Regions from separate parts of the Terribacillus sp. AE2B 122 genome, predicted to be linked through region 3. Evidence: predicted binding sites of a transcription regulator. Region 3 holds the regulator's gene; each other region holds the start of a gene.
The links. The regulator CtsR, encoded in region 3, represses protease genes until heat stress. The targets are predictions, from matches to a motif close to ATGGTCAATAAAGGTCAAACA.
Positions count from the first base shown of each region.

Region 1: the regulator CtsR is predicted to act here: its motif matches at 1,144-1,164, upstream of AE2B122_RS12120 (ATP-dependent Clp protease ATP-binding subunit).
Region 2: the regulator CtsR is predicted to act here: its motif matches at 1,206-1,226, upstream of clpP (ATP-dependent Clp endopeptidase proteolytic subunit ClpP).

Region 1 is NZ_LR700945.1:248,251-250,526, reverse strand. It holds gene AE2B122_RS12120 (ATP-dependent Clp protease ATP-binding subunit) at 1-1,051, opposite strand, end outside; gene mbcS (acyl-CoA synthetase MbcS) at 1,269-2,276, opposite strand, start outside.
Region 2 is NZ_LR700943.1:574,276-576,551, forward strand. It holds gene AE2B122_RS19160 (RDD family protein) at 1-508, shown strand, start outside; gene clpP (ATP-dependent Clp endopeptidase proteolytic subunit ClpP) at 555-1,142, opposite strand; gene AE2B122_RS08035 (manganese catalase family protein) at 1,443-2,249, shown strand.
Region 3 is NZ_LR700952.1:67,651-69,926, reverse strand. It holds gene AE2B122_RS18300 (MgtC/SapB family protein) at 129-824, shown strand; gene AE2B122_RS18295 (CtsR family transcriptional regulator) at 952-1,410, shown strand; gene AE2B122_RS18290 (UvrB/UvrC motif-containing protein) at 1,432-1,974, shown strand; gene AE2B122_RS18285 (protein arginine kinase) at 1,974-2,276, shown strand, end outside.

The DNA.
Region 1 (2,276 bases), on a different contig from region 3:
TCTCTTTCGCAATTTGGGCAAGACGAGTTTGAATTGCATCTTCATCAGTCGTTACCGTAAGCAGGTTGATACGGGATCCAGCTTCATCGAGCAAATCAATCGCCTTATCCGGCAAGAAGCGGTCCTGAATATAACGTTGAGACAAGCTCACGCTCGCTGTGACGGCATCTTCTGTATAAGAGACTTGATGATACGCTTCGTATCTCTCCTGCAATCCTTTTAAGATATCCAATGCCTGCTCTGCTGTCGGTTCTTTTACGATAACCGGCTGGAAACGGCGTTCAAGTGCAGCGTCTTTCTCGATTTGACGGTACTCTTTCAAGGTTGTTGCACCAATCAGCTGCACCTCACCGCGAGCAAGTGCAGGTTTCAAGATATTACCTGCATCCATTTGGGAACCTTCCGCAGTACCAGCACCGACTAGTAAATGAATCTCATCCACGAACAGAATGACATTCTTACGCTGCTGCAATTCGGAAATAAGCTGTTTCATCTTTTCCTCGAACTGACCGCGCACACCAGTGTTCGCAACTAGTGAAGCAACATCAAGCAAGTAAATTTCTTTGTTTTGCAGCTTCACAGGAACATTGCCTTCGACAATCTGTAAAGCTAGACCCTCTGCAATTGCTGTTTTACCTACCCCTGGTTCCCCGATTAGAACTGGGTTATTCTTATTGCGTCGGTTCAGCGTCTCAATGACACGTTTGACCTCTTGTTCACGGCCAATGACTGGATCAATTAGACCAGCACGCGCGCCATCTGTCAGATTCTTACCAAGTGAGTCAAGCAATCCTCCGCGTCCTCGGCCATTGCCGCCAGCCTGTGCTTGGTTGTTTGCACCCGCCTGGAAGCCGGATTGTGCTCCGCCGAACATATTTTTAAAGAAGTCATCCATCGTTCCGCCATTGGAAGCGAAACCGGCAGGTTTTTTTGACATATTTTTCATTTCATTATAGCAAGTATGGCAGAGCTGTAATTGCTGTTTTTGGTTATTGAATTGCATTAACAAGTTCACGTTAGCTTCTCGTTCACCACAATGTTGGCATTTCATAATACAATTACCTCCCCAATAGGTTAGATTAGTTTATTTGGTCAAGCGTCACATTTTGACTTTGACTATCTTTGACCTTGTGACTTTATTATAGTCTGACCTTCTTTGACTTTCAAGTGTTATGCTTTCATTTCTTATTTTTTTTTAGAAAAGGTATTAAAACTAATAAGAAAGAAAAACAAAAGAAGCATCGCCTTAATTAAGGCGATGCTTCTAATTATTTTGCATTTCGTTTTTCTTGATTACGCAGTTCGACACGTCTGATCTTACCGGAAGAAGTCTTCGGCAAATCTTTGACGAACTCAATCTTACGAGGATACTTGTAAGGCGCAGTTGTGTTCTTTACATGCGTCTGCAATTCCTTCACAAGATTTGGTTCGTTCTCATCTACACCTTCACGCAGGATGACGAATGCTTTAACAACATTACCGCGGATTTCATCCGGGCTTGCTACAACAGCACATTCTGCTACAGCCGGATGTTTTACGAGAGCATCCTCTACTTCGAATGGCCCGATTGTATAACCAGAGCTGATAATGATATCATCACTGCGGCCTTCGAACCAGAAGTAGCCATCTTCATCAACAGAAGCTTGGTCACCAGTAACAAAGTAGCCGTTGCGTTCGGCTTGCTGACGGCGTTCAGGTTCACGGAAATATGTCTTAAACAATGCAGGACTGTCGAGTTTCAAAGCGATGTCACCAACTTCGCCTGTTTTAACGCGATTACCATCCTCATCAATTACAACCACTTCATTACCTGGAGTCGGTTTTCCCATAGAACCTGGTCTTGGCTCCATACCTTTCATGATACCAAGCAGCAATGTGCTCTCTGTCTGTCCATAGCCATCACGTACAATGATATTGAAATGTTTCTGGAAGACATCAATTACTTCACGGTTCAATGGTTCACCGGCTGATACTGCACTATGCAAAGCACTCAGGTTGTAGCTTCCAAGATCAGTTACTTTTGCCATGAGACGATATTCTGTCGGGGTACAGCAAAGTACATTAATCTTATAATCCTCTAGTAGAGAAAGATAAGTTTTAGCATCAAATCGACCCATATATACGAAGCCTGTTGCACCAGTTCCTAAAACAGAAAGGAATGGACTCCATACCCATTTCTGCCAGCCTGGTGCAGCTGTTGCCCATACGATATCTCCTTTGGAAGCAGACAGCCAGTTTTCTGCAGCTGTCCGTAGGTGTGCATATCCCCAGCCATG
Region 2 (2,276 bases), on a different contig from region 3:
TAATAATACGTATCAAGAAAACCAGGCTGATGATAAGGAGATTAAGGATCACCGACAAGAAGCAGAGATTCCTTTATCTCCACTAGCAGGTGAACAACGATATGCAGGCTTTTGGATGCGATTTTGGGCATATATCGTTGACCTTATTGTTGTATTCAGTTTGACGGGTCTGATCGTTAAACCATTCACGATGATAGATTCCTTCCGTGAAGCGACGCTTTGGTTGTGGAGTGTCAGCGGTTTACTTGGCGGCGTGATATTCTTTGCTTATTTCCTTTTCATGACCAAATGGCGCGGACAGACATTAGGCAAAATGATATTCGGACTGCGAGTCATTCGGAAGGATGGAGAGCGGCTTTCCTGGTCAGACACTCTTATCCGGGAAGTAGTCGGCCGTTTCATTCATCGTCTGCTATTCCTGTTTTTCCTTTATGCAGTAGTAGCTTTCACACCAAGGAAGCAAGGCTTGCACGATATGTTCGCTGACACACTTGTAATCCATGAATGAAAAAAAGCCATCCAGCTTTAATTGCTGGATGGCTTTTTCTTATGTCTTAAACAGGTTTTTTCTCCATTACTTTGTCGATCAAGCCGTAGTTTACTGCTTGTTCAGCTGTAAGGAAGTTATCACGGTCTGTGTCGCGCTCGATTACTTCAAGCGGCTGTCCACTGCGTTCTGCCATGATTTCGTTTAATTTCTTTCTCATTTCGATGATACGACGAGCATGGATTTCGATATCACTTGCTTGTCCTTGTGTACCACCTAGCGGCTGGTGAATCATGACTTCACTGTTAGGAAGTGCATAACGCATGCCTTTTTCACCGGCAGTCAATAGGAATGCACCCATGGATGCAGCCATACCGATGCAGATAGTAGATACTTTCGGCTGGATGAACTGCATTGTATCATAGATAGCCATACCTGCTGTAATAGATCCGCCTGGTGAGTTGATGTATAGAGAAATGTCTTTTTCTGGATCCTCTGCTGCTAGGAATAACAGCTGGGAAACAATGCTGTTGGCAACATTATCATCGATCGCGCTACCGAGCATGATGATCCGGTCTTTTAGCAAACGGGAGTAGATATCGTAAGCGCGTTCTCCTCTGTTTGTCTGTTCGATAACTGTAGGGATTAGATTCATGGTAGATCCTCCTTTGGATATGAGCTCATTATTCTAAGTAATGACTAACCTTATATTACCTAAAAGGTCAATAAAGGTCAAACAAAATACTTACTTTCTTTCGCCTATTCCATGCTTCCCTAGTTGGGAGGCATATAAACGCTGGAAATAGAGTCTCTCGTTAACTTTGACTTTTAACTGACAAACTCCTGCAATCTGGCTTATTTTTCATTTAAATTACATCATTAGGAAATGGTTTAGAAAATTTACCAAGGTGGAATGTAATCAACTGAAACCAACTAAACCCTAGGAGGTAACAACATGTTCCATCATCAGAAAGTACTTCAATATCCAGCGAAACCAGACAAGCCAGATGCATTATTTGCAAAACAGATGCAGGAAATCCTTGGAGGTCAGTATGGCGAAATCAGTGTTGCCCTTCAGTATCTCTTCCAAGGCTGGAGCGCTCGTGGTGAAGAAAAATATAAAGATTTGATCATGGATACAGCAACTGAGGAAATCGGTCACGTTGAAATGATTGCAACAATGATTGCTCGTCTTCTCGAAGGTGCACCAGTAAATGAACAGGAAGAAGCTGCGCAAAACCCTGTTATCGGCGCCATTTTAGGCGGTATGAACCCACAGCATGCGATTGTTGCCGGCCTAGGACCTCGTCCGACAGATAGCAATGGTATGCCATGGAATGCAGGTTATATCATCGCAAGCGGTAATATGCTCGCAGACATGCGTGCGAATATCAATGCAGAATCTCAAGGTCGTTTACAAGTTGCTCGTCTATATGAAATGACAGAAGACAAAGGTGTTCGCGACATGTTATCCTTCTTGCTTGCACGTGATTCCATGCACCAAAACCAGTGGATTGCTGCAGCTCGTGAATTGGAGGAGAAGAACGGTATTATTGTACCTGGTTCCTTCCCGAAAGAACTAGAAGCAGACAACTTCTCTCACAGCCTGATCAACTTCTCGGAAGGAGAAGAGTCCAAAGAAGGCAGCTGGGCGAACGGTACAGCTCCTGATGGTGGCACGTTCAAATATGAAGAAGCGCCAACAGCGCACGGTGAAAAACAAGAGCTGAATCCAGCGCCAGACTTTATGTATCCAAAATAAGCAGAAGCCCCTTATTAGGGGCTTCTC
Region 3 (2,276 bases):
TCTATAACTTATCAGGAGCTTTTTTGTATGTCTTGCTTTATACTTCTGACGATTAGGGGATATAAATACTTCATACTAATATGTCGATATTCATATAATGTAATAAGAGAGAAAGAAGGGAAGCACAGATGGAGCAGTACTTTGATGAACAATTTTTAACTGTAATGATGAAAATTATAATAGCAGTATTCCTCTCCGGAGCTATCGGGATGGAACGGGGGCTGGGCAATCACCATGCTGGTTTGCGCACGCATATCCTCGTTGGCGTAGGGTCTTGTCTGATGATGATCCTATCTTTATATGGTTTTACAGCCTTCAGTGAGGAGCATGACTATGTGCAGTTTGATCCCGCACGTATACCTTCATATGTGATCAGCGGTATCGGTTTCCTAGGTGCAGGAACAATACTGGTAAATGGTACGACAGTGCGAGGACTTACGACAGCTGCATCTGTTTGGACGGTAGCAGGACTTGGACTCGTTATTGGTGCAGGAATGTACATGGAAGCAGTATTCACTACTATTATCATTTTGTTGATTCTTATCTTCTTGAATAATTTTGAGAAGCTGTTTTTATCAAGTAAAAAGCAAAAAGTATATCGTCTGGAAATTGAACTGGATAGAGAAGAAGGTGTAGCACCTATTATGGAAATACTCGAACGTCATCATCTAGCGTTAACTAACATGAAGATGAGAAAACATCATCAAGACAGCAGAATGTTACATGTTGAGCTGGCAACACGTTACGCTATAAATGAAATGGAGCTCTTTGAGGAACTTACCAACCTATCAAATATCCGATCAGTTAGTACAGTGAAAAGTTAAAACCCTTTTAAGGGTTTTTTTCTGTTATTAGAGGCTATGCTAGGGAAGTAGAGCTTTGCATTCCTCCTGCAAAATGTATATAATAAAGTCAAAGATAGTCAAAGTCAAAGGAAGGGAGGCGACTTGTGTGAGCAATATATCGGACATCATCGAGGCTTATCTAAAGCAGATTCTTCAATCAACAGATACGCAGGAAGTGGAAATAAAGAGAAGTGAAGTGGCTAACCGTTTTCAGTGCGTGCCCTCCCAAATCAATTATGTAATAAAGACGAGATTCACTGTTGAGAAAGGATATCTTGTCGAGAGTAAGCGTGGCGGCGGCGGTTATATTCGTATCATTCGGGTAAAGCATCATACAGAAGCAAGTTTGATAGACGATGTAATTGAAATGGTGCAGCCGCGAGTTTCACAGCAGACTGCTAATAGTATCATCGAACGGCTTGCTGAAGAGAAGATATTAACTGAACGGGAAGCGAAAATCATGCTTAGAGCAACCAGCCGGGAGACACTAGCCTTTCCTCTTCCGCTTCGTGATGAAGTCAGGACCCGTATTTTGGTTTCAATGCTGACTGCTATCAAGTACTAGTCAGATAAGGAGGGTATTAGGATGGAATGTCAAGAGTGTCATATAAGACCAGCAACCTTGCATTTAACAAATGTCGTCAACGGACAGAAGACGGAAATGCATGTTTGCGAGCATTGTGCGAAAGAAAATGGATATGTCTCCTACGGCCAAGAAGGGTATTCCCTGCATAACTTATTATCTGGTCTATTCCATATGAACCCATCGACTGCTCAAGGACATAAACACTTCGCCCAAGCGCCAGCAGCACTTGCTTGCCCGAAGTGCGGGCTGACATATAATGAGTTCACCCGAATAGGAAAATTTGGCTGTGCTTCTTGCTATGAAACTTTCGAAGACAATCTGAATCCTATCTTCCGCCGTGTACACAGTGGCAATACAAAACACGAAGGTAAGATACCAAAGCGGATGGGTAGCGGTATAGAGAAAAAACGGAAGATTGCAGCATACCGGGAATCCATGCAGCAATACATTCAGGAAGAAGAATTTGAAAAAGCAGCGGAGCTCCGCGATAAGATTCGTTTGCTGGAGCAGCAGAAAGACGGACAGGAAGAGGGTGAGAGCTAATGTCACTAGAGAATTTCATGAGTGATGCCATCAGCCCTTGGATGAAAGAAAACGGACCGGACTGTGATATAGTCATGAGCAGCCGAATCCGCCTGGCCAGAAACTTTGAAAATCGCACGTTCCCTTTAATTGCTAAGGCAGAGGATTTAGATGACGTGCTTAATTTCTTCCAGGAGAGCTATCAAGACACTGATTTTAATGAACGAGGAACAATGCAATTCTTACGTATTGCAGATCTGTCACCGATAGAGAAGAAGGTATTCGTCGAAAAACACTTGATAAGTCCGCATTTAGCAGAACAT